One region of the Streptomyces sp. STAM6 genome, then DNA from elsewhere that is predicted to be linked to it. Evidence: riboswitches for the same ligand, from Rfam matches in the RefSeq annotation. Region 1 holds a riboswitch; each other region holds the start of a gene.

Region 1 (7,645 bases):
CGCTGCCGCTGTGCCGGGCGGCCTTGACCACGACGACCGGCTTCACCGCGGCCGTGCGGCGCGCCAGGCGGGTGAACTTGCGCGGGTTGCCGATCGATTCGAGGTAGAGCAGCACGACGTCCGTGTCGGGGTCCTCGTACCAGTACTGCAGGATGTCGTTGCCGGAGACGTCGGCGCGGTTGCCGGACGAGATGAAGGACGACAGGCCCGCGCCCCGCCGGTGCAGTCCGGCGAGCAGCGCGATGCCGATCGCGCCGGACTGGGTGAACAGTCCGATGCGGCCGGTGGCGGGCGGGTGCGGCGCGAGCGAGGCGTTCAGCCGGCTGCCGGGGGCGGTGTTGATGATGCCGAAGGCGTTGGGCCCGATGATGCGCATGCCGTACGAGCGGGCCTGGCGCACCAGCTCGCGCTGGCGGGCGCGGCCCTCGGCGCCCTGTTCGGCGTATCCGGCGGAGAGGACCACGAGGCCCTGGACGCCGTGTTCCCCGCAGTCGGCGACGACATCGGGGACGCTCTCGGCGGGCACGGCGACGACGGCCAGGTCGACCGGCTCACCGATGTCGGCGACCGAGCGGAAGGCGGTGACCCCGTCGAGCGAGGCCCGGTTCTCGGGCAGCGCGCGGTTCACGGCGTACGTACGGCCGGTGAAACCGGCTTCCAGCAGGTTGCGCAGCACGGTGCGTCCGACGCCGCCAGGGGCGCGCCCGGCCCCGATCACGGCGACCGATCCGGGGGCGAGCAGCCGCTGCACGGAGCGGGCCTCGGCCCGCTGTTCCCGGGCGCGCTGGACGGCCAGCGACCGGTCGGTCGGCTCCAGGTCGAGGTGGAGTCGGACGGAGCCGTCCTCGAAGCTGCGCTTCTGGGTGTAGCCGGCGTCCGTGAACACTTTGATCATCTTGGTGTTGGCCGGCAGCACCTCGGCCGCGAACCGCCGGATGCCCCGCTCGCGGGCGACGGCCGCGATGTGCTCCAGGAGTGCGGAGGCGACTCCCCTGCCCTGGTGGGCGTCCTGGACCAGGAAGGCGACCTCGGCCTCGTCGGCGGGAGCGGTGGCGGGCAGCCCCCGGGCGTCGATCCGGTCGTAGCGGACGGTGGCGATGAACTCGCCGCCGACGGTCGCCGCGAGGCCCACCCGGTCCACGTAGTCGTGGTGTGTGAAGCGGTGCACGTCCTTGGCCGAGAGCCGGGGGTAGGGTGCGAAGAACCGGTAGTACTTCGACTCGTCCGAGACCTGCTCGTAGAAGCTGACCAGGCGTTCGGCGTCGTCCGTGGTGATCGGCCTGATCCGCGCGGTGCCGCCGTCGCGCAGCACCACATCGGCCTCCCAGTGATCGGGATACACGTGTTCCGACTGATCCGGCGGGGTCCGCATGGGGCCAGAGTACGGTGCGGGCTCCGGAGCACGCCGCAGAACATGAGAGACTGGTCTAGACAACTCCTCGCACCGAAGGGCAACACCATGGCTGAGCGCCGCGTCAACGTCGGCTGGGCCGAGGGCCTGCACGCCCGCCCCGCCTCGATCTTCGTCCGTGCCGCCACGGCCTCCGGCGTCCCCGTGACGATCGCCAAGGCCGACGGCAACCCGGTGAACGCCGCTTCGATGCTCGCGGTGCTCGGCCTGGGCGCGCAGGGCGGCGAGGAGATCGTGCTCGCTTCGGACGCCGAGGGCGCGGACGCCGCCCTGGACCGCCTGGCGAAGCTGGTCGCCGAGGGGCTCGAGGAGCTTCCCGAGACCGTCTGACGAGCCCGACGCGGTTCTCCGCGCAAGGGTGCGCAAATCGGTGGAGCCGTATCACGCGGAATTCCGGGTGATACGGCTCCACCGATTTCTGCACGCTGTTCATTTTTGTTTTCGGGCAGCCTCGACAGACCCCGCAAACAAAGCACTTCTTTGTATACGGCCGTGCTGTTAATTGCGGGCACCCGCGGTGTTTACGGGATGTTGCGAAGTCCTCACGCGACGGGTCAGCCGCTCGGGGCGCTCCGGCCGGCGCGGCACCAGCGAGCCGAGGGAGCGCTCGGCGTGCAGGGCGGTGAGCGACCGCGCCCGCTCCGCGTCGCCGCGTGCCACCGCGTCCACGATCGCGCCGTGCTCGGCCCACGCCTCCACCGGCCGGGCCGGCTGCTCCACCGTGTACATCCAGGCGATCTTGTGCCTCAGCTGGGTCAGCAGGGCGGTCAGCCCGGGGCTGCCGCACGCCTGGGCGAGCGTCTCGTGGAACCAGCCGCCGAGCGCCCGCAGATCCTCCCCCTGGTCTCGGCGGGCCCGCTCCTGCCCCAGCCTGACCAGGCCACGCAGCACCTTGAGGTGCGCCTCGGTGCGGCGCTGGGCGGCGCGTGCCGCGCCGAGCGGCTCCAGGAGCGTACGGACCTCCAGCAGGTCGACGGCCTCCTGTTCGGTGGGTTCGGCCACGCAGGCACCGGCGTGCCGCCGTGTGGTCACGAAGCCCTCCGACTCCAGGGTGCGCAGGGCTTCGCGGACCGGGACGCGGGAGACGCCGTAGCGGCGCGCCAGCTGTTCCTCGGTGAGCCGGCTGCCCCGGGCGAAGACACCGGAGACGATGTCGTCGCGGATCGCCGTGCACACCGAGTGTGCTGGAATGCGCATACCGAACCTCCGCATCAATTCGCTTAACCCGCGCGAAACTCGAGCGTTTGACGCCTGTTCGTGACTCTATTGCAGTACGCCCGGAATTCCGATGCCCACTGGCAAATAAAGGATGTCTTTTGGCCGGTACCGGCCGCCTCACGTCCGTCCACCGGCGCTCCACCGCCCGTCCACCGGCCGTACGCGGTCGCCGGGGCAGCCGGGGGCCGGGGAGGACCGCCCGGCGGCACGACGAAGCCCCGGCTCGCCGGGAGCCGGGGCCTTCGGAACGCGGGCCTTCGAGCAGCGGGGGTCAGACGTTGACGCCGTGCGAGCGCAGGTACGCGACGGGGTCGATGTCGGAGCCGTAGTCGGCGCCGCTGCGGGCCTCGAAGTGGAGGTGGGGACCGCTGGAGTTGCCGGTCGAGCCCGACAGGCCGATCTGCTGACCCGGCTCGACGGTCTGGCCGACCGAGACGCTGATGGAGGAGAGGTGACCGTACTGGGTGTACGTGCCGTCGTGCATCTTGATCACGACGTTGTTGCCGTACGCGCCGCCCCAGCCGGCCTCCACCACGGTGCCCAGGCCCACGGCGACGACCTTGGTGCCGGACGCGGCGTGGAAGTCCACGCCGGTGTGGCTGCCGGAGGACCACATGGCCCCGCCGGTCTGGTAGCCGGTGCTGACGTAGGAGCCGGCGACCGGGGACGTGAAGGAGTTCAGGCGCTTGCGCTCGGCCTCGCGGGCGGCGCGCTCCTCGGCATCGCGGGCGGCCTTCACGCGCGCCTCGGCCTTGCGCTTCGCCTCGGCCTCGGCCTTCGCCTGCGCCTGGGCCAGGGCGGCGGCCTCCTCGGCCTCGCGCTCCTGGGCCTCGGCCTGGGCGTCGATCCGGTCGGCGATGGTGTCGGTGATGACCGCCTGGTTGAGACCGGTGTCCTCGAGGGCGCGGGTGTCCGTGTCGGCGGCCAGCGCCGGGGAAGCGAGGGTTCCGATGACGCCGGTGGTGGCGATGGCCGCGACGCCGGCGGCATGCGCGCTCTTGCGGCTCATACGGCTCGGGGCACGGTGCTTCCCGGTGGCACGGGTGAACGCCATGAAGTGGCTGGTCCTTTCCTTCCCTCTCGCCTACCGGGTTAGCTGACGGGTTCGGAGCAGGAAGGTCTCCTACGGGCCCCTCCGCCGGCCGGCGAAGGCGTCCGATTCACCCCGGGGGACTTGATGTGGGTCCCCGGCTCCCCAGGCTCGCGCCGGACGGGGACTCGGCGATCGCTGTCCGATGTCGCGGATGCGACGCGTGCAACTGGCGGACAGCGCACATGACGCTAAGCGGGAGATCTTTCAATCGCCAAACAGACACGGGTTTTTGTAGCGCACGCCACAGGGCAGACACCCAGCCTCTCCAACAAACCGGACATACGACGGAACCCCGGCGTCCTGCTGGAGGCCGGGGTTCCGTGTCCGGTCCGCGCGAGGCGCGCGGACCGGGGCGGGCTCAATCAGCTCGTGACAACGGTCACTTCACCGATGCCGAGCGCCTCGACCGGCTCCTTGATCTGAGCGGCGTCACCGACGAGGACCGTGACGAGACGGTCCACCGGGAAGGCGCTGACGACCGCCGCGGTGGCCTCCACCGTGCCGGTCCCGGCCAGCCGGACGTACAACTCGGCCTGGTAGTCGTCCGGAAGGTGCTGCTCGACCTGGTCGGCGAGGGTGGCGGCGACGGAGGCGGCCGTCTCGTACTTCAGCGGTGCCACCCCCACCAGGTTCTGCACGGCCACATCGCGCTCGGTGTCCGTCAGGCCCTCCGCCGCGAGGGTGCGCAGCACCTTCCACAGGTCGTCCAGCGCGGGGCCGGTGTTCGGCGTGTCGACCGATCCGCTGATGGCGAGCATGGCGGCGCCCGTGCCGTCGGGAGCGGAACGCAGCACCTGGCCGAAGGCCCGTACGCCGTAGGTGTAGCCCTTCTCCTCGCGCAGCACGCGGTCGAGGCGGGAGGTGAGGGTGCCGCCCAGGCAGTACGTGCCGAGGACCTGTGCGGGCCAGACGCGGTCGTGCCGGTCGGCGCCGACGCGGCCGATCAGCAGCTGGGTCTGGACCGCGCCGGGGCGGTCGACGATGACCACGCGGCCGGTGTCGTCCGCGGTGACCGGCGGAACGGCGAGCGGCTTGCCCGGGGTGCCGGTCCAGTCACCGACGGTCTCGGCCAGGACCGCGTCCAGGTCGACGCCCGTCAGGTCGCCGACGACCACCGCGGTGGCCGTGGCGGGCCGGACGTGCGCCTCGTAGAAGGCCCGTACGGCCGCGGAGTCGATCCGCGCCACGGTCTCCTCGGTGCCCTGGCGGGGGCGCGACATGCGCGACGTCGCCGGGAAGAGCTCCTGGGAGAGCTGCTTGGCCGCGCGGCGGGACGGGTTCGCCATCTCGTGCGGGATCTCGTCGAGGCGGTTGCGCACCAGCCGCTCGACCTCGCCGTCGGCGAAGGCGGGCGCCCGCAGTGCCTCGGCGAGCAGGCCGAGCGCCTTGCGCAGCCGGGACACCGGGACCTCCAGGGAGACCCGTACGCCGGGGTGGTCGGCGTGCGCGTCGAGCGTGGCGCCGCAGCGCTCCAGCTCGGCGGCGAACTCCTCGGCCGAGTGCTTGTCGGTGCCCTCGGACAGCGCCCGGGCCATGATGGTGGCCACGCCGTCGAGGCCCTCCGGCTCGGCGTCCAGCGGGGCGGCGAGGGAGATCTCCACGGCGACGACCTGCTGGCCGGGGCGGTGGCAGCGCAGCACGGTCAGGCCATTGTCCAGGGTGCTCCGCTCGGGGGCGGGGAAGGCCCAGGGCCTGGCCTCACCGGGCTGCGGCTGCGGGTGGAACTCCATGGACGTCAAAGGCTCGGCGGCGCTCACTGGTCCGCACCCTCTTCCTGGTCGTTCTGGTCGGCGGTCACGGGCTCGTAGACCAGCACCGCCCTGTTGTCGGGGCGCAGCCGTGCCTGGGCGACCGCCTGGACCTCCTCGGCGGTGATGTCGAGCACCCGCTGGACGGCGGTCAGGGCGAGCTGCGGGTCGCCGAACAGCACGGCGAACCGGCACAGTTCGTCCGCGCGGCCCGCGACCGTGCCGAGCCGGTCCAGCCACTCGCGTTCCAACTGGGCCTGGGCGCGCTCCATCTCCTCGGCCGTCGGCCCCTCGGCGGCGAAGCGGGCGAGCTCCTCGTCGACCGCGGCCTCGATGTCCGGCACCTCGACGCCGCCGGACGTCTTCACGTCCAGCCAGCCCAGGGACGGCGCCCCCGCCAGCCGCAGCAGACCGAAGCCGGCCGCGACGGCCGTGCGGTCGCGGCGGACCAGACGGTTGTGCAGGCGGGACGACTCGCCGCCGCCGAGGACGGTGAGGGCCAGGTCGGCGGCGTCACACTCGCGCGTGCCGTCGTGCGGCAGCCGGTAGGCGGCCATCAGCGCGCGGGCCGGGACCTCCTCCTCGACGACCTCGCGCAGCTGCTCGCCGATGATGTCGGGCAGGGTGCCGTCGCGCGGGGGCTGCTTGCCGTCGTGGGAGGGGATGGAGCCGAAGTACTTCTCGATCCAGGCGAGCGTCTGCTTCGGGTCGATGTCGCCGACGACCGACAGGACGGCGTTGTTCGGCGCGTAATACGTACGGAAGAAGTTCCGCGCGTCCTCGAGGGTGGCGGCGTCCAGGTCGGCCATGGAGCCGATCGGGGTGTGGTGGTACGGGTGACCCTCGGGGTAGGCCAGGGCGGTCAGCTTCTCGAACGCCGTGCCGTAGGGAACATTGTCGTACCGCTGGCGGCGCTCGTTCTTGACGACGTCCCGCTGGTTCTCCATGGACTCGTCGTCGAGCGCGGCGAGGAGCGAGCCCATCCGGTCGGCCTCGAGCCACAGCGCCAGCTCCAGCTGGTGCGTCGGCATGGTCTCGAAGTAGTTGGTGCGCTCGAAGCTGGTGGTGCCGTTGAGGGAGCCGCCGGCGCCCTGCACCAGCTCGAAGTGGCCGTTGCCCTTGACCTGCTTCGAGCCCTGGAACATAAGGTGCTCGAAGAGGTGGGCGAGGCCGGTACGGCCTTCGACCTCGTGGCGCGAGCCGACGTCGTACCAGAGGCACACCGCGGCGACCGGGGTCAGGTGGTCCTCGGAGAGCACCACGCGCAGGCCGTTGGCCAGGCGGTGCTCGGTCGCTGTCAGGCCGCCGGAGCCGGCCTGGGCTGTGGCCGTGTGACCCATGGGCATGTACGTCCCTTCGATCGCTGTGTGGAAGAGTCCTGCCACTGTATGCAAGCGGACTGGCACCTGGCGAAGTTCCCGGGCCGCCGATTCGTCCCTCGTCCGGGTCGCGGTCGGTGTTGTCAGTGGGACGGTCCACAATGGTCCGCGTCAGATCAGCCTTTGTTGGTGAAGGAGCCGCAGCCGCGATGGCCCGCCGCAGCACGAAGACCACGCAGCCCGACGACTTCGAGGAGAAGATCCTCGACATCGACGTCGTCGACGAAATGCAGGGCTCCTTCCTCGAGTACGCGTACTCGGTGATCTACTCCAGGGCCCTGCCGGACGCCCGGGACGGCATGAAGCCCGTGCACCGCCGCATCGTGTACCAGATGAACGAAATGGGGCTGCGCCCCGACCGGGGCTACGTGAAGTGCGCCCGCGTCGTCGGCGAGGTCATGGGCAAGCTCCACCCGCACGGCGACGCGTCGATCTACGACGCGCTGGTGCGCATGGCGCAGCCGTTCTCGATGCGGCTCCCGCTGGTGGACGGGCACGGCAACTTCGGCTCGCTGGGCAACGACGACCCGCCGGCGGCCATGCGGTACACGGAGTGCCGGATGGCCGACGCCACCTCCCTGATGACGGAGTCGATCGACGAGGACACCGTCGACTTCTCGCCGAACTACGACGGCCAGGAGCGGGAGCCGGTGGCCCTGCCGGCCGCCTTCCCGAACCTGCTGGTCAACGGCGCCTCCGGGATCGCGGTCGGCATGGCGACGAACATGCCTCCGCACAACCTGGGCGAGGTGATCGCCGCCGCCCGGCACCTGATCCGGCACCCGGGCGCGGACCT
Region 2 (7,645 bases), on a different contig from region 1:
CCGACGAGATCGACGACGTCATTCGCCGCAATGTCCTCATGAACAAGATCGCCGCGAAGCTGGGTGCGGCCAACACCCCCGTGGGCCAGCAGAAGCTCACGCAGGTCTTCGCCGCCGCGTCCAAGGCGCTCGACATCGATGTGAACCCGCGCTACGGCTCCTGGGACAACGACAAGATCCAGCTCGGCGAGTACAGCGCCCCATGGATCAGGCAGCTGACCAGGACGCCCGAGGCCGGCCCCGCCGGGCTGTGACGACAGCCGCCCCCGGTCCGGGCCCGTCCGGGACGCGGACCGGGAGAGGTAGGTTCGAGGGGTGAACGCTGACACCCCCGGCCGCATCGTCCTGCTCACCGCCAGCCACCGCGTCGCCCCCGGACTGCTGTCCTGGCCCGCCTGGCAGACGCTGCACGCCGCCGACCGGGTGCTCTGCGCGGACGAGAACCATCCCCAGCTGCCCTATGTGCGGGAGGCCGGGGTCCGGGTGGAGATCGCCGCACCGACCGCACAGGAGCTGGTCGACGCCTGCGCCGGAGGCGCCACGGTGGTGGTCGTCCCCTCCGGCGAGGGCGACCGCGCGCTGACCGACGGCCTTGCGCGGATGGCCGGCTCCGGCCGGGTCGCCATGCCCGACCTGGAGCTGCTGCCCGGCTCCTACGACCTGCCGGGCGCCCGGCTGCTCGACCTGGTCGAGGTCATGGACCGCATCCGGCGCGAGTGCCCCTGGTCGTCCCGGCAGACGCACGAGGGGCTCGCCAAGTACGGCATCGAGGAGGCGTACGAGCTCGTCGAGGCCATCGAGGACGGCGACCGGGACGAGCTGCGCGAGGAGCTCGGGGACGTACTCCTCCAGGTCGTCTTCCACTCCCGGATCGCCCAGGAGCACGAGGACGAGCCGTTCTCCGTCGACGACGTCGCGGGCACGATCGTCGAGAAGCTGATCCACCGGCACCCGCACGTCTTCGGTGAGGAACGCGCCGAGACGCCGGAGGAGGTCAAGGAGCACTGGCTCCGCACGAAGGCCATCGAGAAGCAGCGCGCCTCCGTGACGGACGGCGTTCCCCTGGGCCAGCCGGGCCTCGCCCTCGCCGCGAAGCTCGCCGGCCGGGTCCGCACCGCGGGCCTGGAGGTGCCGCTGCCGTCCGGCGCCGGCGTCGGCTACGAACTGCTGGCCCTCGCGGTCCGCGCGGAGGCCGAGGGCGTCGACCCGGAGGCCGCGCTGCGCGCGGCCGGCCGCGCCTACCGGGACGCGATCCGGGCCGCCGAGGGGCACGGGGCCGGCGGACCCGGCGTTAACGTCGAGGAGTGAACGACCAGCCCGCTCCGAACGTCGCGCCCGAACTCTTCACCTGGGAGTTCGCCACCGACCCGTACCCCGCCTACGCCTGGCTGCGCGAGCACGCCCCCGTGCACCGCACCAAGCTGCCGAGCGGAGTCGAGGCGTGGCTCGTGACCCGGTACGCCGACGCCCGCCAGGCCCTCGCCGACCAGCGGCTCAGCAAGAACCCCGCGCACCACGACGAGCCCGCGCACGCCAAGGGCAAGACCGGCATCCCCGGCGAGCGCAAGGCCGAGCTGATGACGCATCTGCTGAACATCGACCCGCCGGACCACACCCGGCTGCGCAGGCTCGTCTCGAAGGCGTTCACCCCGCGGCGCGTGGCGGAGTTCGCGCCCCGTGTTCAGGAGCTGACGGACCGGCTCATCGACAACTTCGCTACAAAAGGCAGCGCCGATCTCATCCACGAGTTCGCGTTTCCGCTCCCGATCTATGCCATTTGCGACATGCTCGGCGTCCCGCGCGAGGACCAGGACGACTTCCGCGACTGGGCCGGGATGATGATCCGGCACGGCGGCGGACCGCGCGGCGGCGTCGCCCGGTCGGTGAAGAAGATGCGCGGCTACCTCGCGGAGCTCATCCACCGCAAGCGCGAGGAGCCGGGGGACGATCTGATCTCCGGGCTGATCCGGGCGAGCGACCACGGTGAGCACCTCACCGAGAACGAGGCCGCGGCCATGGCGTTCATCCTGCTCTTCGCCGGCTTCGAGACCACCGTCAATCTGATCGGGAACGGGGTGTACGCGCTGCTGCGCAACCCGGACCAGCGGGCGCGGCTGCAGGCGTCGATCGCGGCGGGGGAGCGGGAGTTGCTGGAGACCGGAATCGAGGAACTCCTGCGCTACGACGGGCCGGTGGAGCTCGCGACCTGGCGCTTCGCGACCGAGCCGCTCACCATCGGCGGCGAGCGGATCGCGGCCGGCGACCCGGTGCTCGTCGTGCTCGCCGCGGCCGACCGTGACCCGGCGCGGTTCGACCGTCCGGACACCCTCGATCTGGCGCGGCGGGACAACCAGCACCTCGGGTACGGGCACGGCATCCACTATTGCCTCGGCGCGCCGCTCGCCCGGCTGGAGGGGCAGACCGCCCTGGCTACCCTGCTGACCCGTCTGCCCGATCTGCGACTTGCGGGCGATCCGGCCGATTTGCGGTGGCGTGGTGGGCTCATTATGCGTGGACTGCGCACGCTCCCGGTCGAGTTCGCCCCCTTTGGGGAGTGATGTCAACTGACGCTCCGTCATATCTGTGATCTTCGCGTAATCTCCAGTGCATCGACTTGTGACTGACGTTCGAGAGCCGCTACTTTCACCGTCACCTCAGCAGTCACGCGAAAGGCTCACCGCATGCGCTCCGGGAACGGCCGGCACCGACGACCCCGTCAAGCCCCCGCCATCATCGTCGCGGCAGGGGTGACCGGATCCGCCATCGCCATTCCACTGCTCGGCGCGGGTTCCGCGTCGGCCGTGGACGCCACCACCTGGGACCGGGTCGCCGAGTGCGAGTCCGGCGGCATGTGGAGTGCGGACCTCGACAACGGCTACTACGGCGGCCTGCAGATGTCGCAGGAGACCTGGGAGACGTACGGCGGCCTCGCCTACGCCCCGCGGGCCGACCTCGCGAGCCGGGCCCAGCAGATCGCCGTCGCGGAGAAGGTGCACGCGGCGCAGGGGTCGGCCGCCTGGGAGACCTGCGCCCCCATCGCGGGACTCGTGAGCGAGGACACCCCCGCGCCGGGCGCCACGCCCACCGAGGAGGCCCCCGCCAAGCCGGATCCGGCGAAGCCCACCGACCCGGCCGGGGAGGACAAGCCCGCCGAGACGACCCCGGCGGACCCGCTGGACCCGATCGCGACGCCCGACCCGGCGCCGTCCACCGAGCCGCCCGCCGCTCCGGCCGGCGGCGCCGCCGACGGTACGCCCGGCACCGGCAAGCACCGCGGCGAGCCCGACCCGGCGGAGGCCCCGGAGGGCACCCCGGCGGCCCCCGGCACCTCGGCGACCCCGACCGAGCCGGCCGTTCCCGGCGCCGGCGCCACGGAGACCGGCAATCCGGACAACGGGCGTGAAGCGGGCGAACACCCCTCTCGTGGTGACGGGTCGGCCCGCGCTCCGGAGAGCGTCGAGTCCGGCGAGTACACCGTCCGCCCCGGCGACAGTCTTTCCGCCATCGCGGTCGCGCACGAGCTGCCCGGGGGATGGGCTGCGCTCTACCAGGGCAACAAGGAGACCGTGGGGACCGACCCGGACCTCATTCGCCCCGGTCAGAGCCTGGATCTGACGGCCGGTCAGCCTGCCGGGGAGCCTGCCGCGCAGGAGTGAGTTCGCGGCCGTATGTCCGGTTCTGTGCAAGTGAGACAAGAGTCTCTTTGTCCCAACTGGTGCGTCACGACCGCAAACTCCTGTCGCTTCACTTCTCACCTGCGCAAACACCTGCTCGGAGTCGGTAAGTAAGGGCGGTTCATCCCTGATGTCCGTCTTTGAACTTCGGGCAGGTGTGCGCTTACGGTCAGGACCGCTCGCCACCGCGGGCCCCTACGACCGGTACGCCGAATCCTGCCGCCGGCCGTCGGGAACAGTCGTCGCGTCATGCGCCGAAGGCAGGAGCGGGGGACCCAAGGTTTGTGCCGGGCCCGGCCATTGAGAGATGGCCCGGAGCCGGCTTGGGGTGAAGCCGCGCGCCAGTCGCGCGGCCGGGCAGTCACCGCCCGAACCCGACAGCTCACCTCGTAGGCGTCGGTGAGGAGATGTCCCATGCTGTTCTCCGGCAAGGCCAAGCACCGTCGCCCGTCCAAGGCCGCCCGGTTCGCCGCGTTCGCCGGCATCACCGGTGCCGCCGTCGCCGCCCCCCTGATCGGCGCCACGTCCGCCTCGGCCGCCACGGCCGCCGAGTGGGACAAGGTCGCCCAGTGCGAGTCCGGCGGCGACTGGTCGATCAACACCGGCAACGGTTACTACGGCGGCCTGCAGTTCTCCGCCTCCACCTGGGCCGCGTACGGCGGCACGGCCTACGCCCCCACCGCCGACAAGGCGTCCAAGTCGCAGCAGATCGAGATAGCCGAGAAGGTCCTGGCCGGCCAGGGCAAGGGTGCCTGGCCGAGCTGCGGCGTGGGCCTGTCGAACGCCTCGTACGACGGCGCCGCCGCCCAGCAGGCCCAGCCGAAGCCGCAGGAGCGCAAGGCCGAGCAGCCGACCACGCGCAGCCAGCAGCGCACCGCGCCGAAGGCCGAGTCCAAGACCGTCACCACCCCGACCGGCAAGAAGGTCGAGAAGGGTGACGGCGAGTACAAGGTGAAGGCCGGCGACACCCTCTCCACCATCGCCGAGGAGAAGAACGTCAAGGGCGGCTGGAAGAAGCTCTTCGAGCTGAACAAGGACATCGTCGAGGACGCCGACCTGATCTACCCGGGCCAGCAGCTCCACCTGGGCTGACCCCCGCACACCACCCCGGCCCGGAGTGCCCTTCCCCCGTGCGCTCCGGGTCGGGGTTTCCTCGCGCAAAAGTGCTACCGACCAGTAAGTTTCGTGGCGTTTTGTGCGTAATGCAGACTCGTGAGCCCTTTTTCGTCCCAGGAGGCGGGCGTCGGCTGGTCAGGGACCCCGAGCCGGTTAGGCTCTTGCCGCAAGGCCAAAGAGACCTCGCACTCCACGCGTCACATCCCAGAAGGAGATGCTCGTGCCGTCCATCGACGTCGTCGTAGCCCGGGAAATCCTGGACTCCCGAGGCAACCCCACGGTCGAGGTCGAGGTCGGCCTCGACGACGGCAGCACCGGCCGTGCTGCCGTCCCCTCCGGTGCATCCACCGGTGCGTTCGAGGCCCTCGAGCTCCGCGACGGTGACAAGGACCGCTACCTCGGCAAGGGTGTCGAGAAGGCCGTCCTCGCCGTCATCGAGCAGATCGGCCCGGAGCTCGTCGGCTACGACGCCACCGAGCAGCGGCTGATCGACCAGGCGATGTTCGACCTGGACGCCACCCCGGACAAGTCCTCGCTCGGCGCCAACGCCATCCTCGGCGTCTCCCTCGCCGTCGCGCACGCCGCCTCCGAGGCGTCCGACCTGCCGCTCTTCCGCTACCTGGGCGGCCCGAACGCGCACCTGCTGCCGGTGCCGATGATGAACATCCTGAACGGCGGCTCGCACGCCGACTCCAACGTGGACATCCAGGAGTTCATGATCGCCCCGATCGGGGCGGAGTCCTTCTCCGAGGCCCTGCGCTGGGGCGCCGAGGTCTACCACACCCTGAAGAAGGTCCTGAAGGACAAGGGCCTCTCCACCGGCCTGGGCGACGAGGGCGGCTTCGCCCCGAACCTGGACTCCAACCGCGACGCCCTCGACCTCATCCTCGAGGCCATCAAGCTGGCCGGCTACACGCCCGGCAAGGACATCGCGCTCGCCCTCGACGTCGCCGCCTCCGAGTTCTACAAGGACGGCTCGTACGAGTTCGAGGGCAAGTCCCGCTCGGCCGCCGAGATGACCGAGTACTACGCGGAGCTCGTCGACGCCTACCCGCTGGTCTCCATCGAGGACCCGCTGTTCGAGGACGACTGGGACGGCTGGAAGACCATCACCGAGAAGCTGGGCTCCAAGGTGCAGCTCGTCGGTGACGACCTGTTCGTCACCAACCCGGAGCGCCTCGCCCGCGGCATCGAGGAGGGCGCCGCCAACGCACTGCTCGTCAAGGTCAACCAGATCGGCTCGCTGACCGAGACCCTGGACGCCGTCGAGCTGGCCCAGCGCAACGGCTTCAAGTGCATGATGTCCCACCGCTCCGGCGAGACCGAGGACGTCACCATCGCCGACCTGGCCGTCGCCACCAACTGCGGCCAGATCAAGACCGGCGCCCCGGCCCGCTCCGAGCGCGTCGCCAAGTACAACCAGCTGCTGCGCATCGAGGAGATCCTCGACGACGCCGCGGTGTACGCCGGCCGCAGCGCCTTCCCGCGGTTCCGCTTCGCGGACCAGTAGGCACAGCCGCTTCGCGGACCAGTAGGCACAGCCGCTTCGCGGACCAGTAGGCACAGTCGGTTCGAGGGCTGACCCGGCTCCTCTCCCGCGGCTGGCACCCGCTCCTTACGTACGTCCCCGCACTCGGTCCCGTACCGTGTGCGGGGACGTACGCACGTGCAGAGAAGGGGAGGCGGAGGCGATGGCCCGGGACCGGTTCTCCACCGCGACCAGGCTGCGGCTGCTCGGCGAGCAGACCGCCGCCCGCGTCTACCGCTCCCAGAGCCGGCGGCAGGCCCGTCGCTCGCGGCTCACCGGGCGCGCCGCCTTCCTCGCGCTGGTGGTCTGCTCGCTCGTGGTGGCCCTCGCCTACCCGATGCGGCAGTACGTCTCGCAGCAGAGCGAGATCGCCGAGCAGGAGCGGCTGGCCGACGAGGCGAGCCGACGCGTCGAACAGCTGCGCGACGAGAAGGCCCGGCTCCAGGACGACGCCTACATCCGGCGCCTCGCCCGCGAGCACCTGCACTACGTGATGCCGGGCGAGACCGGGTACACGGTGATCGACCCCGACGCGGTGCGCGAGCGCCGCACCGACCAGGGCGCGGCCGACCGCCCCTGGTACTCCAACCTCTGGGACGGCGTGGACAGCGCCGACCGCACCGACGAGTAGACGCAAGGCAGGCATGGAAACGCCCCCTCCGCAGACCGAACGCACCGAGCCGACCGAGGCGGACGTCGCGGCGTTCAAGGAACAGCTCGGCCGACCGCCCCGTGGCCTGCGCGCCATCGCGCACCGCTGCCCGTGCGGCAACCCGGACGTGGTCGAGACCGCGCCCCGGCTCCCGGACGGCACGCCGTTCCCGACGACGTACTACCTCACCTGCCCGCGCGCGGCCTCCGCGATCGGCACGCTGGAGGCGAACGGCGTCATGAAGGAGATGACCGAGCGGCTCCAGAGCGACCCGGAGCTGGCCGCCGCCTACCGGGCCGCGCACGAGGACTACATCGCGCGCCGCGACGCCATCGAGGTCCTGGAGGGGTTCCCGAGCGCCGGCGGCATGCCGGACCGGGTCAAGTGCCTGCACGTCCTGGTGGGCCACTCGCTCGCGGCCGGCCCCGGCGTCAACCCGCTGGGCGACGAGGCGATCGCCATGCTGCCGGAGTGGTGGGCGAAGGGCCCCTGCGTCACGCCCTGCTCGGACGAGAAGGAGTCCGCCGAATGACCCGGGTCGCCGCGATCGACTGCGGCACGAACTCCATTCGCCTCCTCGTCGCGGACGTCCACCCCGACACGGGTGAACTCGTCGAGCTGGACCGCCGGATGACGATCGTCCGGCTCGGCCAGGGGGTCGACCGCACCGGCCGG
Region 3 (7,645 bases), on a different contig from region 1:
AGTTCGCCACGGAGACCGTGACCGAGGCGGAGCCCGAGGACCACCACCTGATGGAGACGGTGGCCGCGCCCGTCATCCCCACTCCGCGACCTTCCCGCCGCGCCGGCGGGAACAGTGGCGGCGGCCGCGGCCGGCGCCGGCCGCCGGCCAAACGATCCGCACTGCTCACCGTCGCCGTGCCGTCCGCCTGTGTGATGGGTGTCGCCGGTATCGCCGCGGCGTCCGTCAGCGGGATCACCGACGCCGGCGAGAAGAAGGACGACGGCAGAACCGTCACGGCGGCCGACCCCGCCTCTGTGAAGCCGGTCGCCGCCAACAACGCCCTGGACACCCAGCTCGCCGCGCTCAGCGCCGACGCCCGGGACTTCGGCGACCGCGCGAGCCGCACGCAGGAGCGCATCGACCTCAAGGCGCGCCAGGAGGCCGAGCGGAAGAAGCGTGAGGCGGAGGCGGCTCGCAAGGAGGCCCTGCGGCCGAAGTTCGCCCTCCCGGTGAAGCTGCACCAGCTCAGCGCCTATTACGGGCAGGCGGGCGTCAACTGGATGTCCCTGCACACCGGTATCGACTTCCCCGTCCAGTACGGCACGCCCGTGATGGCGGCGACCGACGGCACCGTGCGCACCCAGTGGAACAGCGCCTACGGCAACATGGCCATCGTGACGGCCAAGGACGGCACCGAGACCTGGTACTGCCACCTCAGCAGCACCAAGATCCGGTCAGGTGAGGTCAAGGCCGGCGACGTGATCGCGTACTCCGGCAATTCGGGCAACTCCACCGGCCCGCACCTCCACTTCGAGGTACGGCCCGGCGGCGGCTCGGCGATCGACCCGCTGCCGTGGCTGCGCGGCCACGGCCTGGATCCCACGGGCTGACCGCAGCTCCTCTCAGAGCTTCTCGACCGGCGCGTACCGCAGCAGGAGCCGCTTCGGCTTCTCGTCCCCGAAGTCGATCGTCGCCTGGGCGTCCGCGCCCGCGCCCGTCACCGCCATCACGGTTCCGAGTCCGAACTGGTCGTGGGTGACACGGTCGCCGACGGCCAGCGAGATCACCGGCTTGTCGCCGGTGCGGCCGGTGGCGAAGCCGGACGGGCCGGAGCGCCTCCGGGACGAGGACAGCGAGGACGTGATGCCGGACACCGGGCCCGCCGACTTGGCCACCGGACCGGTGCGCTTCCACTCCAGGTGGCGGCCCGGGATCTCCTCCAGGAACCGCGACGGCGGGTTGTACGAGGGCTGGCCCCAGGCGCTGCGCATCGACGACCGGGTCAGATAGAGCCGCTCGCGGGCACGGGTGATCCCGACGTACGCCAGGCGGCGCTCCTCCTCCAGCTCCTTGGTCTGGCCGAGGGCCCGCATGTGCGGGAAGACGCCGTCCTCCATGCCCGTCAGGAACACCACGGGGAACTCAAGGCCCTTCGCGGTGTGCAGCGTCATGAGCGTGATGACGCCGGAGCCCTCCTCGTCCTCGTCGGGGATCTGGTCGGAGTCGGCGACCAGGGCGACCTGCTCCAGGAACTCGGCCAGCGTGCCGGCGCCCTCCCCCTCCCCGCGGTCCTGCTCGAACTCCAGGGCGACGGCGGCGAGCTCCTGCAGGTTCTCGATACGGGTCTCGTCCTGCGGGTCGGTGGAGGCCTGCAGTTCCGCGAGGTACCCGGTCCGCTCCAGTACGGCCTCGAGGACGACGGCCGGTCCGGCCCCGGAGTCGGCGATGGTGCGGAGCTCCTCCATGAGGGTGTTGAAGCGCTTGACGGCGTTGGCCGAGCGGGCCGCCATTCCGTATGCCTCGTCGACCCGCTTCAGCGCCTGCGGGAAGGTGATCTTCTCCCGCAGGGCGAGGGCGTCGATCATCGCCTCGGCGCGCTCGCCGATACCGCGCTTGGGCACATTGAGGATGCGGCGCAGCGGGACGTTGTCCTCGGGGTTGGCCAGCACCCGCAGGTAGGCCAGGACGTCTCGGACCTCCTTGCGCTCGTAGAAGCGCACGCCGCCGACGACCTTGTAGGGCAGGCCGACGCGGATGAAGATCTCCTCGAAGACGCGGGACTGGGCGTTGGTGCGGTAGAAGACGGCGACGTCCCCGGCCTTGGCGTCGCCCGCGTCGGTGAGCCGGTCGATCTCGTCGGCGACGAACTGCGCCTCGTCGTGCTCGGTGTCGGCGACATAGCCGGTGATCTGCGCGCCGGCTCCGGCGTTCGTCCACAGGTTCTTGGGGCGGCGGCTCTCGTTGCGCTCGATGACGGCGTTGGCGGCGGAGAGGATCGTCTGCGTGGAACGGTAGTTCTGTTCCAGCAGGATGGTGGTCGCGTCCGGGTAGTCCTCCTCGAACTGGAGGATGTTGCGGATGGTCGCGCCGCGGAAGGCGTAGATGGACTGGTCGGCGTCACCGACGACGCACAGTTCGGCGGGGCCCAGATCCTCGTACCCGCTGCCGACCAGCTCCCGCACGAGCGTGTACTGCGCGTGGTTGGTGTCCTGGTACTCGTCGACGAGGACGTGGCGGAAGCGGCGCCGGTAGTGCTCGGCGACGTCCGGGAACGCCTGGAGCAGATGGACCGTGGTCATGATGATGTCGTCGAAGTCCAGGGCGTTGGCCTCGCGGAGCCGCGCCTGGTACATCCGGTACGCCTCGGCGAGCGTCTTCTCGAAACCGTCGGCGGCCTGGTCGGCGAAGGTCTCCTCGTCGATCAGCTCGTTCTTCAGGTTCGAGATCTTGGCGCTGAAGGACTTCGGCGGGAACTTCTTCGGGTCGAGGTCCAGGTCGCGGCAGACCAGCGACATCAGGCGCTTGGAGTCGGCGGCGTCGTAGATCGAGAAGGAGGAGGTGAAGCCCAGCTTCTTGGACTCGCGGCGCAGGATGCGCACGCACGCGCTGTGGAAGGTCATGACCCACATGGCGTTCGCGCGCGGGCCGACGAGCTGCTCCACGCGCTCCTTCATCTCACCGGCGGCCTTGTTGGTGAAGGTGATCGCCAGTATCTGGCCGGGGTGGACGTGCCGGGTGGCCAGCAGGTGCGCGATGCGGTGGGTCAGGACGCGGGTCTTCCCCGATCCGGCACCGGCCACGATGAGCAGCGGGGAGCCGGTGTGGACGACGGCGGCACGCTGCTGCTCGTTCAGCCCTTCGAGCAGCGCGGCAGCGTCCACGACGGGGCGCGGGGCGCCGTTGCGGTAGTGCGGGTCCCGGGCCGGGGGCACGTCGAAGCGGTCCCCGAAGAGGGCGTGCGGGATCTCCTCCGGGGCCGGGCCGTGGCCCTCGGAGTCCTCGGGCGGCGGTGGGGGCTCCTCGGAGGTGTGGTTCCGCAGGTCCGCCAGGAAGCTGTCGTCAAAGAGGCTGCTCATCGCCTATTGAGTCTAGGCCGCCCCACTGACAGCCGTGGCCGAACGGGATCCGTCACCCACAGGAGTTTCCGGGTGACCCACGGAGAAGGTCACGAAAACGTATCGGGCATATCGAACATCATCCTTCACAGCACCACCACAGGTTGGCTAGCGTGCTCGCCCAAGCGGCCCGTACCCGCATCGGCGAACCACGCCAACCGGGCCGCCCACGCCGAATCCGCGCTTTCCGCAAGAAAGTTCGGAACCGGGGACCCACCATGTACAACCGGGGTGAATCGGTCCGCACCAGCACGGCCGTAGGGCACCTTCCGACCGCCCGAACCCGACAGCTAACCCGGTAGGCGGTCCACGGAAGGAGATGCCGGCCTTGGCGTCGCATCGCAAGCCGCGCAGCCGCACGACCCGCTCCCACTCCCCTGCCGTCGGGGTCACGACGGCCGCGATCGCCGGAGTCAGTCTGCTTTCCACCCAGGGCGCCACCGCGGCGCCCGCGGAACCGCGCCCCAACAGCAAGCCGACCGTCGAGGAGGTCCAGAGAAAGGTCGACGACCTCTACCGGCAGGCCGGCACGGCGACGCAGCAGTACAACACGGCCAAGGAGGCCACCGAGGAGCAGCGGCGCGAGGTCGGCGGCATGCTCGACGACATCGCCAAGCGCACGGACGCCCTGAACGAGTCGCGCCGCGAGCTCGGCGCCTACGCGGCGGCGCAGTACCGCTCGGGCGCGGTGAGCCCGACGGCCGCGCTCATGTTCGCGGACAGCCCGCAGTCGTTCGTCGACCAGACGCAGCTGATGGACCGGCTCACGGACCGGCAGCGCGAGACGGTCACCGAGTTCCAGACACAGCAGGCGGAGGCGGCGAAGAAGCGCGTCGAGGCCTCCAAGAGCCTGGAGGACCTGACCGCCTCCCAGGCCTCGCTGCGGGCGACCAAGCAGACCGTGCAGCGCAAGCTCGGCGAGGCGCGGGCGCTGCTGTCGCAGCTGACGGCGCAGGAGCAGGCCCGGCTCGCCGAGCTGGAGCGCGAGCGCGAGGAGGAGGCCCGCCGCCGGGCCGAGGAGAAGGCGAAGGCCGAGGCGGAGGCCGAGGCGGCACGCGAGCGCCAGGAACAGCAGGAACAGGAGCAGCAGGAGCAGCAGGAGCAGGCCCCGCCGCCCGCGGACGAGACGGCTGCCGCCACCAAGGCCGACAAGGTCCTCGCCTTCGCGGCGGCCCAGATCGGCAAGCCGTACGTGTGGGGCGCGACCGGCCCCAGCTCGTACGACTGCTCGGGACTGACGCAGGCGGCGTGGAAGGCGGCCGGTGTCGACCTGCCGCGCACCACGTGGGACCAGGTGAAGGTCGGCACACGGGTCGCCACCGAGGATCTGCGCCCCGGTGACCTGGTGTTCTTCTACGACGACATCAGCCACGTCGGGATCTACAAGGGCGACGGCATGATGATTCACGCGCCGAAGCCGGGCACCAACGTCCGCGAGGAGTCCATCTACTACATGCCGATCTACGGCAGCGTGCGCCCGGCCTGACCACCGCGCGCACGCGGAGGGGGAAAGCGTGGAGGGGGAAGTGACGACCGGCCGACGGCTCACCGTCCTGTTCGTGCCGGAGAGCGCTTACGGACCGACCAACAACTGCGTCGGGATCGCCGATGTGCTGCGCCGGCGCGGACACCGGGTCGTCTTCGCCGCCGAGGCATCCTGGCGGGGAAAGCTCCGCCCGCTCGGCTTCGAGGAGGATCTCGTCGACCTCGCCCCTCCCGCGGAGGGCGAGCGGGACGCCGGGCAGTTCTGGAAGGACTTCGTCAGGGAGACCGCGCCGGAGTTCCGCAAGCCGACGTTGGAGCAGCTCGGCGGCTGGATCAGGCCGGTGTGGGAGGAGCTGATCGCCGGTGCCCGGTACTGCGAGCCCCAGCTGGAGGCGATCGTCGAGCGGGTCCGGCCGGATGTGATCGTCGAGGACAACGTGGTGGCGTTCCCGGCCCTGCTGACCGCGGGCCGGCCGTTCGTCCGGATCACCTCCTGCAACCCGCTGGAGATCAGGACCCCGGACGTCCCGCCCGCCTTCTCGGGCTATCCGGCCGGCGACCCGGCGGGATGGGCGGACTTCCGGGCGGAGTACGACCGCACGCACCGGGCGCTGTGGGAGGAGTTCAACGCCTGGGTGGTCGGCCGGGGAGCCCCGCCCCTGCCCGACCTGGAGTTCATCCACGAGGCCGGGACGAATCTGTACGTGTTCCCGGAGGCGGTCGACTACCCGCGTGCGCTGCCGTCGTCCTGGCACCGCCTGGATTCCTGCGTCCGGGAGACGGACGAGCCGTTCACGATGCCGCCGACCCTGGCGAGCGGCGACGGCGACAGCGCGCTGGTGTACTTCTCTCTGGGTTCGCTGGGCTCGGCCGACGTGGAGCTGATGCGCCGCGTCATCGGCGTACTGGCGCGCACCCCGCACCGTTACATCGTCTCCAAGGGGCCGCTGCACGAGGAGATCGAGCTGGCCCCGAACATGTGGGGCGCGGAGTTCCTGCCGCAGACGTCGATCCTTCCGCACGTCGATCTGGTGATCACGCACGGCGGCAACAACACCACGACCGAGTCGCTGCACTTCGGCAAGCCGATGATCCTTCTGCCGCTGTTCTGGGACCAGTACGACAACGCGCAGCGCGTGCACGAGCTGGGGCTCGGCGTACGGCTGGACACGTACCGCTTCACGGACGGGGAACTCACCGGGACGCTGGAGCGGTTGCTCGCCGACACGGCGCTGCGCGAGCGGCTGGCCGCCACCGGCGCGGCGATCCGCAGCCGGAACGGGCTGCGGCGGGGGGCGGACCTGATCGAGCGGGCGGCCGGGTAACAGCCGGCCGCCCCGGCCCCGGCGTCCGGCCGAGCCCGGCGGGGCCGCCGGGCGTCAGGCCCCGTCGGCCGCCCCGGCCCGGGCGTCGGGCCGGGGCGGCCGCGTCACGTCCAGAGGGTCGCGATGAAGATGTTGGCGACGGTCAGGGCGCCGACCGCGCCGAACACCGCCTTGTCGACCCGCTCCTCGTCGCGCTTGACGTAGACCAGGCCGAGGATCACGACCAGGACCGCCAGCTTGACGCCGATCTTGAGGTTGTTGACGGTCTGGTCGTCGGCCTGGTTGAGGCCGACCAGGACCACACCGGTGACCAGCATGGTCAGCGCGCCGTGCAGCATCGCGGGGACGAACCGCGCCGTGCCCGCGCCGATGGCCTTCATCTGGGTCAGGAATCCGCCGAGGAGGGCGGCGATGCCGATGATGTGCAGCGCGACGAAGACATTGATGAGTACGTCCATGGGGCGGAGCCTAACGGGGGCCATACCACCGGACGCCGGGCAGGGTTGCCTCAATCGCCGCAACGGTCACAGCTGATCCGGAGCGTGGGATTCCGAACATGCGCTGCCCCTCTCACTCGGGCGTGAAACCTCAATCGCGGCCAATTACGGTCATGCCCCCGCTTCCCCGTGACCCCCGCGCCTAGCGTCCTCCCCCAGGTGGCCGACTCTCCCCACCGCCGTCCCCCGACTCCCCGGACGGCAGTCGGCCACCCCGCCGCCCCCGCCCGGCAGGAAGGGAAGTGACCGCCCTCGTGGCAGCACACCGGAAGCCCAAGCAGCGCCCGCTCGGCGGACCGGCCGGCCGCACCGCCGTCACCCTGGCGCTGGCCGGGGCGGCGACCGCCACCGCCTTCGAAGGCTCCGGGCACGCCGAGCCCCGGCTGACCCCCGCCCAGGTCAAGGCCCAGGTCGACAAGCTCTATCAGGAGGCCGAGGAAGCCACCGAGCGGTACAACGGCACCAAGGAGAAGGCGGACACGGCCCGGGCCTCGCTGAACGAGCTGCGCGACGAGGCCGCCCGCAGGACCGCCCGGCTCAACACCGCCCGCAACGCCCTGGGCTCGGCGGCCACCGCGCAGTACCGGGGCGGCGGCCTCGACCCCGCCCTCCAGCTCGCCCTCTCCTCCGACCCCGACAGCTATCTCGAGGGCGCCGCCCTCGCCGAACGGGCCGGGGACCGGCAGGCCGCCGTGATCGCCGGCTATCAGCGCCAGCTCACCGAACTGCGCCGGCTGCACAGCGAGGCCGACGGCCGGCTGCGCGAGCTGACCGGCCACCAGGCCGCGCTGGGCCGCCACAAGTCCACGATCCAGCAGAAGATCGCGTCCGCCGAGCGGCTGCTCGACCGCCTCACCGCCGCCCAGCGCGCCCGGTACGACGCCGGGGGCACGACGTCGCCCGCCCGCGCCGACCGGGCCGCCCCGCGTGGCGCGGTCCAGGCTCCCAACCCGCGGGCGGC
Region 4 (7,645 bases), on a different contig from region 1:
CCGCGACCCGCGTCGACTCGTTCCAGTCCAGCTCGCGCAGCCGGGAGGGGGACACTCCCCAGTGCTCCAGGTGGGCGCCGACGCCGAGCGGGACAGCGAACACCGTGTCCGTGGAGGCCAGGGCGCGGATGGTGGGCAGGTCGAGGTGGTCGTAGTGGTCGTGGGAGATCACGACGACGTCGACGGGGCCGAGCGCGGCGAGCGGGAGCGGCACGGGGTGCAGCCGCTTGGGGCCGGCGAAGGGGAACGGCGAGCAGCGCTCTCCCCACACCGGATCGAACAGGATCCGGCTTCCGTCCATCTCCGCGAGCACGCTGGAATGTCCCATCCAGGTGAGCCGCAGTCCCGACGACGGGGGTTTGGCCAGGTCGGCGACGGTGGTGGCGTGCACGGGGACGGTGCCGGCCGGGGAGCGGCGGATCCTCGCGTCCTTCTGGAAGTAGATCTTCGCGAACTCCACCGGGGAGCCGGAGGGTCTGTGCCGGGTGCCCTCCGGGTTCTGGAAGGCGCCGTCCGAGAAGTTCGGCGAGCGGCGTATGCGCTCCAGCCGCTCTCCCGTGGCGTCCGCGCCGAAGGCGGCGGGCCGCAGGGAACGGAGCCGGGAACGCAGCGGACGCGTGGAGTGAGCGCCGGTCACAGCACCTCCAGTGGATTCGGGTCTTTTCATTATGGGCGGGGGCTGTGACCCCACCGGGGGCCGGGCCCCGGGGGTGTCCGGTCTCACAGCGGCGGGGCGGGCCGCGCGCCGCGGCGGCGGGGCCGGGCATGTCACATCCGGCGGCATCCCGTCCGTCCCCATGAGTGAAGGCCCGACCATAAACCGAGGAGTCCGACATGGCCCGCGTTTCGCTCACCCCTCCGCGCACCCTCTTCTTCCGCGCCGTCGAGTGGTACTCCAGGCGTCATTACGGCAAGGTGCTGGACCCGGTGCTCGCGGTGGCGCACAACGCGCGTGTGCTGCGCGCCCAGCTCCGTTTCGAGCTGGCCGTCGCGAGGTGGCGGCAGCTCGACCCCGGCCTGAAGGCGCTGGCGGAGATGGCGTCGGCGGCGTCGATCGGTTGCAGCTGGTGCATGGACTACGGCCACTGGGAGAACACCCGCCGCGGGATGGACGTGCGCAAGCTGCACGACATCCCGGTCTGGCGCGACAGCGACGCGTACACCCCGCTGGAGCGGGATGTCCTGACGTACGCGGAGGCGATGACCGCGAACCCGCCGGAGGTCGGGGACGAGCTGGCGGAGCGGCTGAGGGTGGCCCTCGGCGAGCCGGCGTTCGTGGAGCTGACCGCGATGGTGGCGGTGGAGAACCTGAGGTCCCGGATGAATGCCGCGCTGGGGCTGACCAGCCAGGGCTTCAAGGACCAGTGCGAGCTGCGACCGATCTGACGTGCGCGCGCCCCGGCGTCGGGAAGGGGCCGGCCCGCCTCCGCGCACGGCCCGGTCCGTGACCACCGCCGTCGCGGACGGGCCCGCCACGGCGCGATGCGCGCGGTCGGCCGCCGGGACGCCGGAGCGGCCGTGCGCGACGGTACGGCGCCGGGTGCGGCGGCGCGCTATCGTCACGGACCGACTGCCGGTGATCGCGGAGCGTTTCGGCTGGTACTGCGACCGGTACCGGACGGCCCCGGGGGAAGCCGGCGCTGGAATCGGCGGCACGAGGGGGACGACGTGGGCAGAGTGCGGTTGAGCGTGGCCGAGCGGCGTGAGGAGCTGCTGCGGGCCGCCGTCGAGCAGATCCAGCTCAGGGGCGTCGCGGCGGTGCGGATCGCCGATGTCGCCTCCGCGCTCGGAGTGAGCAACGCGCTGGTCCTGTACCACTTCTCGACCAAGGAGAAGCTCGTCGCGGCCGCTTTCTCGTACGCCGCAGAGGGCGATCTCACGCATCTGCGCAAGCTGCTGGGGCGCCGGACCGCGGCCACCCGCCGGCTCAGGTCCGCCGTGCGCTGGTACGCCCCCACCGGTCAGGCCAAGGGCTGGCGGCTGTGGATCGAGGGCTGGGCGGCGGGCTTGCGGGAGCCGGCGCTGCGGGATGTGGCGGGCGACCTCGACCGGCAGTGGAAGGCGGCACTGGCCGAGGTGATCGCCGAGGGCGCCGCGGCGGGCGAGTTCCGTTGCGCGGACCCCGCGGCGGCGGCCTGCCGGCTGACCGCCTTCCTGGACGGACTGGCCGTGCAGATGACCGCCTACGCGGGTTCGGTCTCCCACGCGACCATGCTGGAGTGGGCCGACGAGGCGCTCGACCGGGAGCTCGGCCTCGGGCGCCGCACCTGAACCGGTCCCCTACAGCGGCATCAGGTCCGGCCGCTTGGCCGAGACGTGGTCGCCGGACGATTCGCCGCGCAGCCGCCGGCCGATCCACGGCACGAGGTACTCGCGGGCCCAGTTGATGTCGTCACGGCGGACTTCGAGGGGGCCGCGCGGCGGCAGCGGTGGCCACGGCTGGTCGGGGTCGGCAGGGACGTCGACGCCGAGCACCTGGCCGGCGCGCAGCGCGACCCGGGTGTGGCCCTCGGCCGACAGGTGCAGCCGGTCGTCGTCCCAGGCCCGCCTGTCCTGCACGGTCTTGAGGGACCAGAGATCGAGCACCGGGCAGCCGTACCGGTCGGCGACGGCCCGCACATGGCCGTTGTACGTGGCGATCTTGCCGCGCAGATGACGCAGCACCGGCACGCCGCGGGTGTCGAAACCGGTCGTCACGAGCACGGTGCCGACGGCGGACGTCAGGTCGGCGACGGCCCGCTCGAACCGCTCGGCGACGTCGTCGGGGTCGCTGCCGGGCCGGATGATGTCGTTGCCGCCCGCGCAGAAGGTCACGAGGTCGGGGGCGAGTTCCTTCGCCCGGGGGACCTGTTCCTCGACGATCTGGTCGAGGAGCCTGCCACGCACCGCGAGGTTGGCGTACCGGAACGTCTCGGGATCGGTGAGCCGGTCGGCGAGCAGGACCGCGAGGCGGTCCGCCCAGCCGACGAACTGTCCGTCGGGACCGGGATCCCCGACGCCCTCGGTGAAGCTGTCACCGATCGCCGCGTACGACCCGAATACGTCACTGTCTCTGAATGTCGAATCGTCTGCCACGGGAGCACATCTTTCCCCTTCCGATGTGACCTACGCGACCGTAAGGAGGGGTTGACGTGGGGTGAGATACGCCACCGGTCAAGATTCGCCCAAGCCGGAATATGCCGCTGCCCGGCACGAGGTGCCGGGCAGCGGACGCACGCGGGACGCGTGCCGGAGCGTCAGAAGGGTCCCTGACGGACTCAGATGGAGACGCCGTGCTGACGCAGGTAGGCCAGCGGGTCGATGTCGGAGCCGTAGCCCGGACCGGTGCGGACCTCGAAGTGCAGGTGCGGACCGGAGGAGTTGCCGGTGGAGCCCGAGAGACCGATCTGCTCGCCGCCGCTCACGGTCTGCCCGGAGGAGACGGAGAGGGAGGAGAGGTGGGCGTACTGCGAGTAGTTGCCGTCGGCGTGCTTGATGACGACCTCGTTGCCGTACGCGCCGCTCCAGCCGGCGGAGACGACGGTGCCCGCGCCGATGGCCTTGACGCTGGTGCCGGAGGAGGCCGCGAAGTCGACACCGGTGTGGTAACCGGAGGACCACATGGAGCCGGAGGCGCGGTAGGGGGTGGTGACACCGGCGGAGACCGGGGCGGTGAAGCCGGAGCCGCTGGTCTCGGCGGCGGGCTTCGGCGCCGGGGCCTCGGCCTTGGCGGCGGAGCGCGAGGCGCGGGACTCGGTGCGGGTCGTGTCGGCCTTGGGCTTGGCGGGCGCCTTGGCGGTGGACTTGGCGCCCAGCGTGAGCTTCATGCCCGGCAGGATCAGGCCCGGGTCGTCACCGATGACCTTGCGGTTGTCCTTGTACAGCTTCTGCCAGCCGCCCTTGACGTTCTTGTTGTGGGCGATCTTGGCGAGGTAGTCGCCGGCGACCACGGTGTACATGCGGGGCGCGGCCTTGGCGGCGGTCTCGGGGGCGGCCTTCGCGGCGGCGACCACCGTCTGCGGAGAGACGGCCGGGGCGCTCTGGTCCGCGGCGTGGGCGCCGGTCGCGCCGAGCAGCGGGAGGGCAAGGGCGGCGCCGCCCGTTCCGGCGGCGACGAAACGACGAGTCAGCGGGCTGTTCTTGGGACGGCGGTGCTTACCCTTCGCGGGCATGACGAATTCCTCTCCGGCGCCTGCGAGGTGAGCTGTCGGGTTCGGGCTGGAGATGCCCGGCCGCGCGGTCGACGCGACTTAACCCCTAGCCGGCCCGCGAATTCCGGTTCCGGCGTACTACCTGGGTCCCCCGCTCCTGCCACACGTGGGTGGGTTATGAATTCCGGTCGGCGGCAGGATTCGGCTGGTCCGGCCGGATTGCGGCGACGTTAAGCGAGCCGGGTCCGCGGTAACAAGCCGTCGCGTGGAAAAGGCCATTTCCGTCCGAGATGCCGCCCGTAATTCCCGTCACCCTCCGTGGATTACGGATCATGAATTGCCGTTGTGGGCACCGGATTTGGGAGCGGCGCTTCGCCACGGACGGTCACCTTTATGACGCTGCTCACGCGGCCCGACCCATCTCCCTTTCTACCGGGGCACGTTAACCCTTACAGGCCAATACGGACAGAACCGTCATTCAGCTACTAGACCACTCAATGCATCCACGGTCGGGGTCGGCGAGCAAAACATGCTGAATCGGGACAGAAGCAGAGCCGCTCGACCGTGCCGCCCGAAAGCAGGTCTCAGCGACGGGGGCCGCCGCCGGGCGCGCCCGCCAGCCAGGGCCCCAGATGTGAACATCATCCAACAGGAACGAGCACCATGCGGCCGCTGACCATGGGCAGGGCAACGGATGTGCGACCCGCAGGGAGATGATTGCCTCACGCACCGGTGTCGTATCGTCGGAGCCGCGACATCGTCGGCGAGGACCGCCGACCGCAGACACGGAGGAGCCGCCGTGACGCAGCAGCTGCCGCAGATCTCGTCGACCGAACCCCAGCTGACCGGTGTGCGCAACTTCCGTGACGTGGGCGGCCTTCCCACCGTGGACGGCCGGCGGGTCCGTCACGGCCTGCTCTTCCGCAGCGGCCACCTCGCCCACGCGACGGGCGAGGACGCGGCCTTCCTCTCCTCGCTCGGTCTGCACACGATCTTCGACTTCCGCAACGCCGCCGACCAGAAACTGGAGGGCCCGGACGTCGCCCTGCCCGGTGTGCGGAACGTGAACATCCCGCTCTCGGACCCGGCGGACGGCGCGGAATTCTGGCGGATGGTGCGCGAAGGCGATCTTGAGCAGCTGCGCGGGATCCTCGCCGACGGCAAGGGGGCCGGGCGGATGACGGCCGCGTACCGCGCGATCATCAAGGACCGCACCGCCGAGCACAGCCGGGTGCTGCACGCCCTCGCGGCGGACAGCGTCCCGGCGCTGCTGCACTGCGCGGCGGGCAAGGACCGCGCGGGGCTGTCGATCGCGGTGGCGCTGCTGGCGGTCGGTGTGGAGCGCGAGGCGATCGAGGAGGACTACCTCAAGTCCAACGACCCGCACCGCCGCTACAAGGTGCACCGCGCCGACTCCTCGCCCGCCGGCATGTCGCCCGAGGTGATGGAGCTGCTCAGTCCCCTCTTCGACGCGCGCCGCGAGTACCTGGCGACGGCCTTCTCGACCATCGAGGAGACCTGGGGCAGCACGGAGCGGTACTTCTCCGAGGGCCTGCGGCTCTCGCCCGAGACCCGCGAGCGGCTGCGCGACCGCCTGCTCGACGAGGGCTGAGCCCCGCGCGGCGGGTGGCTACTGGTTCTGGCCCCCGAGCAGGAACAGCAGATAGAGGAAGGCCGCGACGAGGTGGCCCGCCACGAGATAGGCGAAGAGCCTGACGGCCAGCCCGAGAGGGAATTTCCGCTCTTCGCCCTCGGCGGACTTCGAGGCCGGGTTCTGGGACATGACGGACAACCTCCGGGGAGTCAGCGCCGAGGGGCGGGCGCGCCGAGGCAGAGCTCCTCGGCGGGGCTCTGGACAAGGGTGTGTACGAAGAGGAGCTCGGCACCGCCCCGGGTGGCGGCGGCGATGCGGTGCGGGGTCAGCGAGTCGAAATGCGCGCTGTCGCCCGGATCGAGGAGGTGCACCGCGTCCCCCAGGGTCAGGCGCACCCGGCCGCCCAGGACGTACAGCCACTCCTCCCCGGGGTGCACGCGCACAAGGTCGGCCGGGGTGGCGTGGGGGACGTGGACGCGCAGGGCCTGCATGGCCCGGCCGGGTCCGCCCGCCTGGTGGTAGACCCAGCCGTCGGCCTCGGCGGGCTCGGCACGGTCGGCCCGGACGATCGGGTCGTGCTCCGGCGGCACCTCACCGAGCAGCTCGGACACCGTCGTACCGTAGATACGGGCGAGCCCCAGCAGCATCGGCAGCGAGGGCTGCCGGCGGCCGGTCTCCAGCCGGGAGAGGTGGGCCGGGGAGAGTCCGGCGCGCTGGGCGGCGGCCTCGAGGGTGAGCCCGCGGCGGCGGCGCAGCGCGCGCAGCCGGGGAGCGACGTCCGGCAGCGTGTCCCCGGAGGAGTCCGTGGTCATGCCTCTATTGCGCCAGCCCTTTTCCCGTGAGGCAAATTTATTGCCCCAGAGGCAAAGAGTCGTACCCGGTGGTCCTCGCGGGATCCCCGCGCATGCTCCGCTCAGCGGTTGGCGACCGCCTGCTTGACCAGCGTCCTCCCGAAGTCCCACAGGAGCCCGCCCCCGGTGTGCGCCTCGTCCATGACGGCGGTGAACGCCGTCACGAAGCGGTCGACCTCCCGTTCGCCGATGATCAGCGGAGGGATCAGTTTGATGACTTCCATGTGGTCCCCGGAGACCTGGGTCAGGATGCGGTGCCGCTGCAGGAGCGGCACGACCACCATCTGTGCGAAGAGCCCCTTGCGGGCCGCCTGGAGCATCGTCCAGCGGCCCCGCAGGGCGAGCGACGACGGCCGGCCGAACTCGATCCCGATCATCAGTCCGCGGCCCCGCACCTCGTGCAGCAGCTCGTAGCGGTCCACCAGCGCCGCGAGCCGCGACTTCAGCAGCTCTCCGGTGCTCCTGGCGTTCGCCACGATCTCCTCGTCCTCCAGCACCGTCAGGACCGCGAGCCCCGCGGCCATCGCCTGGGCGTTGGACCCGAAGCTGGCCGAGTGGACGAGCACCCGGTCCATGGAGGAGTACACCTTCTTGAAGATCCAGTCCTTGCCGAGGGTGGCGCCGACGGGGACATAGCCGCCGGACAGCGCCTTGGCGACGCACACGAGGTCCGGCTCGACGCCGTCCTCGTGCTGGTACGCGTAGAAGTCGCCGGTCCGGCCGAGGCCGGTCTGCACCTCGTCGGCGATGAGCAGCGCCTTGTGCCGGCGCAGCAGCTGCTGGGCGGCCGGCAGGAACCCGGGCGGTGCCTCGTGGACGCCCTTGCCCTGGACGGGTTCGACCACGAAGGCGGCGACATCGCCGCGCTGCAGTTCGCACTCCAGGGCCGCGAGGTCGCCGAGCGGGATCGCGGTGTCCGGGAGCAGCGGCGCGAAGCCGTCGCGGAACCCGCGTTCGCCGTTCACCGAGAGCGACCCGGTGGTCAGCCCGTGGAACGCGTGCGCGCAGTACAGGACCCTGGGTCTCCCCGTGGCGTACCGGGCGAACTTCAGCGCCGCCTCGACGGCTTC

Evidence for each region. A riboswitch is a leader RNA that binds a small molecule or an ion and turns the genes downstream of it on or off. The one in region 1 is predicted to bind cyclic di-AMP.
Region 2: it holds a riboswitch for cyclic di-AMP, as region 1 does, so the genes downstream of both, ACY34K_RS19300 (transglycosylase family protein) here and ACY34K_RS11060 (M23 family metallopeptidase) in region 1, are expected to answer to the same signal.
Region 3: it holds a riboswitch for cyclic di-AMP, as region 1 does, so the genes downstream of both, ACY34K_RS03490 (C40 family peptidase) here and ACY34K_RS11060 (M23 family metallopeptidase) in region 1, are expected to answer to the same signal.
Region 4: it holds a riboswitch for cyclic di-AMP, as region 1 does, so the genes downstream of both, ACY34K_RS30695 (M23 family metallopeptidase) here and ACY34K_RS11060 (M23 family metallopeptidase) in region 1, are expected to answer to the same signal.

What each region holds. Positions count from the first base shown of each region.
Region 1 is NZ_JBUEFZ010000006.1:173,287-180,931, forward strand. Features, by position in the region: gene ACY34K_RS11045 (bifunctional acetate--CoA ligase family protein/GNAT family N-acetyltransferase) at 1-1,372, opposite strand, end outside; gene ACY34K_RS11050 (HPr family phosphocarrier protein) at 1,460-1,741, shown strand; gene ACY34K_RS11055 (GntR family transcriptional regulator) at 1,910-2,608, opposite strand; gene ACY34K_RS11060 (M23 family metallopeptidase) at 2,901-3,683, opposite strand; cyclic di-AMP (ydaO/yuaA leader) riboswitch at 3,696-3,863, opposite strand; gene ACY34K_RS11065 (M16 family metallopeptidase) at 4,085-5,452, opposite strand; gene ACY34K_RS11070 (M16 family metallopeptidase) at 5,476-6,810, opposite strand; gene ACY34K_RS11075 (DNA gyrase/topoisomerase IV subunit A) at 6,999-7,645, shown strand, end outside.
Region 2 is NZ_JBUEFZ010000015.1:31,031-38,675, reverse strand. Features, by position in the region: gene ACY34K_RS19320 (SurA N-terminal domain-containing protein) at 1-254, shown strand, start outside; gene ACY34K_RS19315 (nucleoside triphosphate pyrophosphohydrolase) at 316-1,308, shown strand; gene ACY34K_RS19310 (cytochrome P450 family protein) at 1,305-2,558, shown strand; gene ACY34K_RS19305 (transglycosylase family protein) at 2,682-3,656, shown strand; cyclic di-AMP (ydaO/yuaA leader) riboswitch at 3,917-4,085, shown strand; gene ACY34K_RS19300 (transglycosylase family protein) at 4,089-4,766, shown strand; gene eno (phosphopyruvate hydratase) at 5,011-6,300, shown strand; gene ACY34K_RS19290 (FtsB family cell division protein) at 6,482-6,949, shown strand; gene ACY34K_RS19285 (DUF501 domain-containing protein) at 6,963-7,502, shown strand; gene ACY34K_RS19280 (Ppx/GppA phosphatase family protein) at 7,499-7,645, shown strand, end outside.
Region 3 is NZ_JBUEFZ010000002.1:224,661-232,305, forward strand. Features, by position in the region: gene ACY34K_RS03480 (M23 family metallopeptidase) at 1-872, shown strand, start outside; gene pcrA (DNA helicase PcrA) at 885-3,338, opposite strand; cyclic di-AMP (ydaO/yuaA leader) riboswitch at 3,538-3,698, shown strand; gene ACY34K_RS03490 (C40 family peptidase) at 3,697-4,863, shown strand; gene ACY34K_RS03495 (glycosyltransferase) at 4,904-6,187, shown strand; gene ACY34K_RS03500 (hypothetical protein) at 6,292-6,645, opposite strand; gene ACY34K_RS03505 (C40 family peptidase) at 6,939-7,645, shown strand, end outside.
Region 4 is NZ_JBUEFZ010000045.1:897-8,541, reverse strand. Features, by position in the region: gene ACY34K_RS30715 (MBL fold metallo-hydrolase) at 1-637, opposite strand, end outside; gene ACY34K_RS30710 (carboxymuconolactone decarboxylase family protein) at 835-1,386, shown strand; gene ACY34K_RS30705 (TetR/AcrR family transcriptional regulator) at 1,669-2,271, shown strand; gene ACY34K_RS30700 (SGNH/GDSL hydrolase family protein) at 2,281-3,075, opposite strand; gene ACY34K_RS30695 (M23 family metallopeptidase) at 3,258-4,151, opposite strand; cyclic di-AMP (ydaO/yuaA leader) riboswitch at 4,154-4,313, opposite strand; gene ACY34K_RS30690 (tyrosine-protein phosphatase) at 4,930-5,742, shown strand; gene ACY34K_RS30685 (DUF6126 family protein) at 5,761-5,913, opposite strand; gene ACY34K_RS30680 (XRE family transcriptional regulator) at 5,934-6,536, opposite strand; gene ACY34K_RS30675 (aspartate aminotransferase family protein) at 6,638-7,645, opposite strand, start outside.